DNA from 2 places in the Arthrobacter sp. Cr_A7 genome. Region 2 is predicted to be linked to the other one. Evidence: riboswitches for the same ligand, from Rfam matches in the RefSeq annotation. Region 2 holds a riboswitch; the other holds the start of a gene.
The links. A riboswitch is a leader RNA that binds a small molecule or an ion and turns the genes downstream of it on or off. The one in region 2 is predicted to bind cyclic di-AMP.
Positions count from the first base shown of each region.

Region 1: another riboswitch for cyclic di-AMP. It lies ahead of P2Q66_RS20890 (hypothetical protein); the one in region 2 lies ahead of P2Q66_RS08015 (C40 family peptidase).

Region 1 is NZ_JARHXQ010000352.1:8,045-11,439, reverse strand. It holds gene P2Q66_RS20900 (response regulator transcription factor) at 1-386, shown strand, start outside; gene P2Q66_RS20895 (HAMP domain-containing sensor histidine kinase) at 392-1,936, shown strand; cyclic di-AMP (ydaO/yuaA leader) riboswitch at 2,017-2,180, shown strand; gene P2Q66_RS20890 (hypothetical protein) at 2,184-2,906, shown strand; gene P2Q66_RS20885 (YdeI/OmpD-associated family protein) at 3,029-3,395, shown strand, end outside.
Region 2 is NZ_JARHXQ010000130.1:2,604-5,998, forward strand. It holds gene P2Q66_RS08010 (peptidoglycan DD-metalloendopeptidase family protein) at 1-703, shown strand, start outside; cyclic di-AMP (ydaO/yuaA leader) riboswitch at 826-1,010, shown strand; gene P2Q66_RS08015 (C40 family peptidase) at 1,081-1,767, shown strand; gene P2Q66_RS08020 (NlpC/P60 family protein) at 1,927-2,688, shown strand; gene P2Q66_RS08025 (HNH endonuclease) at 2,972-3,395, shown strand, end outside.

The sequences.
Region 1 (3,395 bases), on a different contig from region 2:
ACGTCACCAAGCCGTTCAGCATGGAGGAGGTCCTCCTCAGGCTCCACCGCCTGGTGCAGCGTTCGGGGGTTGCTGCCATGGACACCGCCGAGCTGGTGGTGGGCGACCTTGTCCTCAACGTCGATACCCGGGAGGTCACCAGGGCGGGCGACGATGTCCAGCTCACGGCCACCCAGTTCGAGCTCCTCCGCTACCTGATGGAGAACCCCAAGAGGGTGATCAGCAAGGCGCAAATTCTGGACAGGGTGTGGGACTACGACTTCGGCGGCCAGGCCAACATCGTGGAGCTCTACATCTCCTACCTGCGCAAGAAGATCGACGCCGTCCACCCGCCCATGATCCACACCGTGCGCGGGGCCGGCTACGTCATCAAGCCGGCGGAGTAGGCGCCATGGCCTCCCCCGAAGCTCCGCAGTCCCATCGGCGGAGCTGGCTCAAACCCGCCACCTGGCACCTTCGCACCCGGCTGATCCTCCTGGCCATGGCCTTGCTGATCGCGATCTGCGGCGCTGTGGGAGTGGCCAGCTACGCGTCCATGGATGCCTTCCTGACACGGCAGCTTGATGAGCAGCTGAGCCAGGCTGCAGAAAGGGCCAATGATCCCGGCCGTCCCCCGATGGGCGGCTTCAACGGACGCGACCCGCTGGACGCGCGCGGGCAGAGCGTTGGCACGGTCAACGCCAGGATCCTCAACGGCCAGGTCAACAGTGGCGGTTTCCTGGCGTCAGACACCACCCGTTCCGCGCTGTCCACCGAAGACAAGGAAACCCTGCTGGCGCTGGCCGCCAACGCCCAGCCGGTGGACCGCGCCCTCTCCAACGGCAACTACCGGCTCGTTGCGGTGAAAACAAATTTCGGCGATGTCCTGGTGACCGGGCTCCCCCTCGCCGGCAAGGAAAGTACCCTCACGTCGCTGGTGTGGACCTTCGTATTCGTCTCGCTGGGGGGCCTGCTGCTGGTGGGGCTGGCCGGAACCATCCTGATCCGGCGCACCATGAAGCCGCTGGAACAGCTCTCCGAGGTGGCCACCCGGGTGTCGCAGCTGCCGCTCGACGCCGGTGAGGTGGCGCTGGCGGTGCGGGTGCCGCCGTCGAACTCCAACCCCGGAACGGAAGTGGGCAGCGTTGGCCATGCACTGAACCTCATGCTGGACAACGTGGCCAGTGCGCTGCAGGCACGGCAGAAGAGCGAGACCAAGGTGCGGCAGTTCGTGGCGGACGCGTCGCACGAGCTGCGGACGCCGCTGACCGCCATCCGCGGCTACACCGAGCTGATGCGGATGACGGAGGACTTCACTCCGGACGGCCAGAAGTCGCTGGCCAGGGTGCAGAGCCAGTCCGAACGGATGACGGCGCTGGTGGAGGACCTGCTGCTGCTCGCCCGCCTGGACGAGGGGCAACCGCTGAAACTCACCGAGGTGGACCTCACGCAGCTCGTGGTGGAGAGCGTCAGTGACGAAAAGGTGATGGCCCCCGGACACACCTGGCGCCTTGAGCTGCCCGATGAGCCGGTGGTGGTCAACGGCGATGCCTCCCAGCTGCGCCAAGTGCTGGTGAACCTGCTCTCCAACGCCCGCAAGCACACACCGTCCGGCACCACAGTGGTGACCGGCGTCGGCACCTCGCCCGAGGGTGCGGCGATCGTAGCGGTAAGGGACGACGGCGGGGGTATCCCTGCCGCATTCGTGGACCATGTCTTTTCACGCTTTGCCCGCGCAGACGCGGCCCGGAAAGGCTCGGGAGACCAGGCGGGAGCCTCCGCGGCCGAAGGCACCAGCGGCCTGGGCCTGTCCATCGTGCAGTCAATCATGGAAGCCCATGGCGGGCGGGTAACGGTGACATCACGGCCGGGCCGGACGGAGTTCGCCCTGCAGATGCCACTCCTGCAGCAAAAGGGGCAAGGCGACGCGCCGCGATTCGTGATCTCCGTTACCTAAATGTGACTTAAGCGCTCCACTCCTGTACCGTCGATTGGGTGCGGTTCCCGTTCGGACCGCATATCCGGATGACGCCAAGCTCTGCCACTTCCCGGATCTCCCCGATTGACCAAGGCAGAGGCGGGGGACCCACCGTCCCGGGCATGTACCGCCCTTGGGGTTAAGCCAGCACGTGATCTTTCCGTGTGGCCGGATGCCCTCATCCGAACCCGACAGCTAACTCCGCAGGTGTGAGAGGCGATCAATCATGTTCAAATTCCCGGTAAAACCGCGCCCGAAAAACGGCTCTGACAGCAATGCGGAGCGCCCTGAAGGCAAGAACTTCACCTTTGGCCAGCGTGCCGCAGTCCTTGCAGCGTCCTGTGCGCTGCTGGTCGGAGTAGGCGCCGCAGGCCAGGCCACCGATGCCATGACCGCGGTCTCATCAAGCGCCCAGTCCACAGCGGATTCGGATGCGCAGATGAGCATCGAGAAGAGCGAGATCCGGTCCAACCCGGCCGAGTCACCCGTGCCCCCTGCGATCAACGTTGTGCCCCAGGCCGCGGAGCCGGCACCGGCCCCCGCACCCGAGCCTGCTCCGGCAGAACCTGCTCCGGCACCCGCCCCTGAACCCGCGCCCGCACCGGCACCGGCACCCGAGCCGGCTCCCGTCGTCGCGGTTAATGACCCCGCAGGTGCCCAGGCCTACGCAGCCGGCCAGCTGGCTTCCTACGGCTGGGCCGCGGACCAGATGCAGTGCCTGGTGACGCTGTGGGACAAGGAATCGGACTGGACCACCACGGCCACCAACCCCAGCAGCGGCGCCTACGGCATCGTGCAGTCCCTGCCCGCCGAGAAGATGGCGAGCGCCGGGGCCGACTACCTCACCAACTACCGCACGCAGATCAACTGGGGCCTGAACTACATCCAGGAGCGTTACCAGTCCCCGTGCGGCGCGCTGAACTTCCACTACGCCAACAACTGGTACTAAGCCTGCGCTGCCGCCTCGAAGCGGCACCAGTCTGTTGAAGCGGCCCTCTTCCGTTGAAGGGGGCCGCTTCTGTTGAAGCCGCTTCTGTTGAAGCCGGTCCGGGGCCTGGTTTATTTTGAACCATGAAGTTCACCACCACCATCCAGGGCAGCGGCAATAAGACCGGCATTGAGGTTCCCGAGCATGTTGTGGAGGGGCTGGGGGCCGGCAGGCGGCCTCCGGTGGTGGTGACCATCAACGGCAAAAGCTACCGCAGCAGCATTGCGGCGATGGGCGGGCGGAACATGATCTCCCTCAGCGCCCATAACCGGGAGTTCACGGGGGTCTCCGCTGGAGAAACGGTGGACGTGGAGCTGGAACTGGATACGCAGCCGCGGATCGTGGAGGTTCCCGGGGACCTTGCGGCAGCGATGGCTGCGGAGCCGGCCGCACAGGAGTTCTACGCCACCCTCAGCTACAGTGCCCAGCGGCGGTATGTTGAGCCGCTGG
Region 2 (3,395 bases):
GGGTCCCTTCCAGCAGATCACCGAGTTTGCCTCCGCCAGCGGCATCGGCCAAAAAGCCGGTATTGCCCTTGCCGCCACCGGCCTGGTGCTGACCGTGACTGTTCCGGCCACCAGCCCCGTGATGGCCACCGACGCCGGAGGCGCACCTGTCGCTGCCTCGGCAGTTACGCCCCAGCCGGCTGTCACAGCCGAGGCGGGAGCCCAGATTGACTTCAGCCGCTCGGCGGTTGTCACGCAGGCTGACCCGGACGGCAAGCTTAAGCAGCTCCTCAGTGCCCAGTCTGCCGGCGCCGTCTCGAGCGCCGCTTCTGCCGGGAGCCTTGGTGCCCCGCTCGCCACCATGTCCACTGCATCCCCCTTCGGCTACCGTGTCAGCCCCATCACCGGCGGCTCGGGCGACTTCCACCGGGGCCAGGATTATGTGGCACAGTGCGGCACCTCCGTCCTCGCTGCTGCCACCGGCACCGTGACATTTGTTGGCTGGCACCAGTACGGCGGTGGAAACCGCGTTGTGGTGGACCACGGCAACGGCCTGGAGACCACCTACAACCACCTGTCGTCCTTTAATGTGACAGAAGGCCAGACGGTCTCCCGCGGCGACGTTGTCGCGCTGAGCGGGACCACCGGAGCCTCCACCGGCTGCCATCTCCACTTTGAGGTGCAGGTCAACGGCGAAGTTGTCGATCCCACGCGCTGGCTTTAGTCAAATGAGTGCAATGTCTCACTTGGGTGTTACCAGCCGTGACCTGAATGTGACATTGCTGCAAAACTCCTGTACCGTCTAACTCGCGTCAACTTTTCCGAAGTTGACGCTCTTGAGTGGATTGCCTAGCTCTGCCACCGCTCAAGGTCCGTTCGCATTTCATCGTCTGGCAGGGGCGGGGGAACCAATTTTGGCCTTCTTCATGAAGGCCTTGGGGTTAAGTCGCAAAGCTTCCTTGGAAGCCGCGCGGCCGGGTGACTCCCATCCGAATCCGACAGCTCACCTCGCAGGCATTGGGAGAGGCTACCTTCGTGTCTTCACGCCATAATTCTGCGCGCCACCGTGCACAAACGGTTCGTACCAACCCTTTGGATGCCATGTCCAAGGCTGTTAGTGCCAATGCCGGGACAGTAGGTCGCCAGGCAGCAGTTGTCGCAGCTGCTTCCGGTCTTGTTCTTGGTATGGGGCTGCCTGCCACTGCAGCGGACACCACCGCTGGTGTCTCCGCTTCCACCGAGTCGGGTTCCGCGCAGACCGCCCTTGCCGTCACCGCCGAGCCCACCGCAACCGTTTCCTTCGAGCGTCCCGTGGTGACCACCATCGCTGCGCCGAAGATCGAGCCGGTCCGTGCCCAGTCCACCGACGCCGACGAAGCCGACGCCGACGATGATTCAGCTGCGGCCACCACTGCATCCACCGCAGAAAAGGCAGTGGCGGCGGCCAGCTCAGCAGCCACCTCCGGCCTCGCGGCCATCGCCTACACCGGCATCGGGAGCCCCTACGTCTGGGGCGGTACCACCCCCAACGGCTGGGACTGCTCAGGCTTCACCCAGTGGGTTTACGCCCAGGCCGGCATCAGCATCCCGCGCGTCAACGCCTGGACGGCCATGACACCCACCTCCACCCCGCAGCCGGGCGACCTGGTCATGCAGAATGGCGGCGCACACGTGGGCATCTACGTTGGCAACGGCATGATGATCAGCGCCCTCAACCCTTCCCAGGGCACGCTGCTGCACTCCGTGGCCGCCACCGGAACCTCCTCCTTCTACACCCTGGGCAAATAGTTCTTGGGAGCTTCGGCCCCGGGAACTATTTCTTTGCCCCCTGTTTTTCGCTAGATCACACATCCCCGTTCGGGGCGCGCCGACATACCCCCAAGATGCCGGCGCGTCCAAAACTCTCGGGCTGCCCACAGGCCCCGAGGAAATCGAAAGAGAGAACTGATGACTACTCGTGCTACCGCACGGCACCGCGCCGAGGTCACCAAAACCAACTCAATCGCCGTCATTGCCAAGGCTGTCGGCGATAACGCAGGCGGCGTGGGCCGCCAGGCCGCGGTTATTGCCGCCGCTTCCGGCCTGGTCCTGACCAGCGGCATTGCAGCCAACGCTGCTGATGCCAACATCCAGCGGGACTCCGCTTCCGCCTCGACGCTGGAAGTCGAGTCCGCTGTTGAAGCCCCCATCTCCGCGGCTTCCACCATCGCCATCACCTACGAAAAGCCCGCCGTGACCACCACGCCGGCCCCGGTTGTTGTCGAGGAAGAGCCCGAGGTTGAGGTTCAGGAAGCCGCTCCGGCAGCCCAGCCTGTGGCAGCTCCGAAGGTCACCGCCACGGTTACCGCTGCTCCCGCCCCCGCAGCTCCGGCGTCAGCCAGCGGCAAGGGTGCGGCCATCCTGTCCGCCGCTTACGCCCAGCTGGGTGTTATGCAGGACTGCACCATGCTGGTGACCAACTCCCTGGCCGCCGTGGGCATCAACTTCCACGACTGGCCTGCAGGCTACCTGTCCCTCGGCCGCACGGTCAGCGCCGCCGAAGCCCAGCCCGGCGACCTGATCTACTACGCCGACGGCGGCGCCGGCATGGCCCACGTTGCTGTCTACGCCGGCAACGGCCAGGCCGTGCACGGCGGCTACAACGGCAACCAGACGGTTGTCTTCAGCGCCAACGTAGGTTCCGGCCCGGTATTCATCCGCGTGAACTGATGTTCCCGACGGGACGCCTGGTTGATCCCCGGCTGACCTGACGGACTGTCCGCTTGAAAGAACATGACCCCTGCTCTGTGGCAGGGGTCATGTTCGCTTTAGCGGACTGGGCGCACCCTGTGGCCCGCCCTGCGCCCCCATGATGCAGGAGGGCGACGCCGGGCAGATTAGCCGATAGTGGACTTCTTTGTTTACTCTTGTGGTGTCGATCCATAGCCCGGACCATGCCGAGGGCAGCCGGCCCTCGTGCCCCTGACGGGTGCGGCCGTGAAGAGGTACGTGCATGCGCACTCTCGTTCTGAATGCTGGATATGAACCGCTGGCGGTTATTTCATTCCGCCGGGCGCTGGTGCTTGTGCTGACCAACAAGGCGAGCGTGGTGGCTGAGGGGGACGATCCCGTGGTGGGTCCCCAGGAGATCCTGGGCCGCCCGTCCGTGATACTCCTGAACCGCTACATCCGTCCCAGATACAACCACGCCACCGCCGTCAGCCGGCGGGGTGTGCTCAGGCGGGACGGGCACAAGTGCGCGTACTGCGGAAAAGCTGCCCACACCATTGATCATGTCCATCCAAAATCCCGCGGTGGCGCCGATTCGTGGGAGAACCTGGTAGCCGCGTGCCTCCGCTGCAATAACGCCAAGGGGGACCATACCCCGGCCGAAATGGGCTGGAAGCTGCGGTTCGTGCCGGAGCCTCCGCACGGCA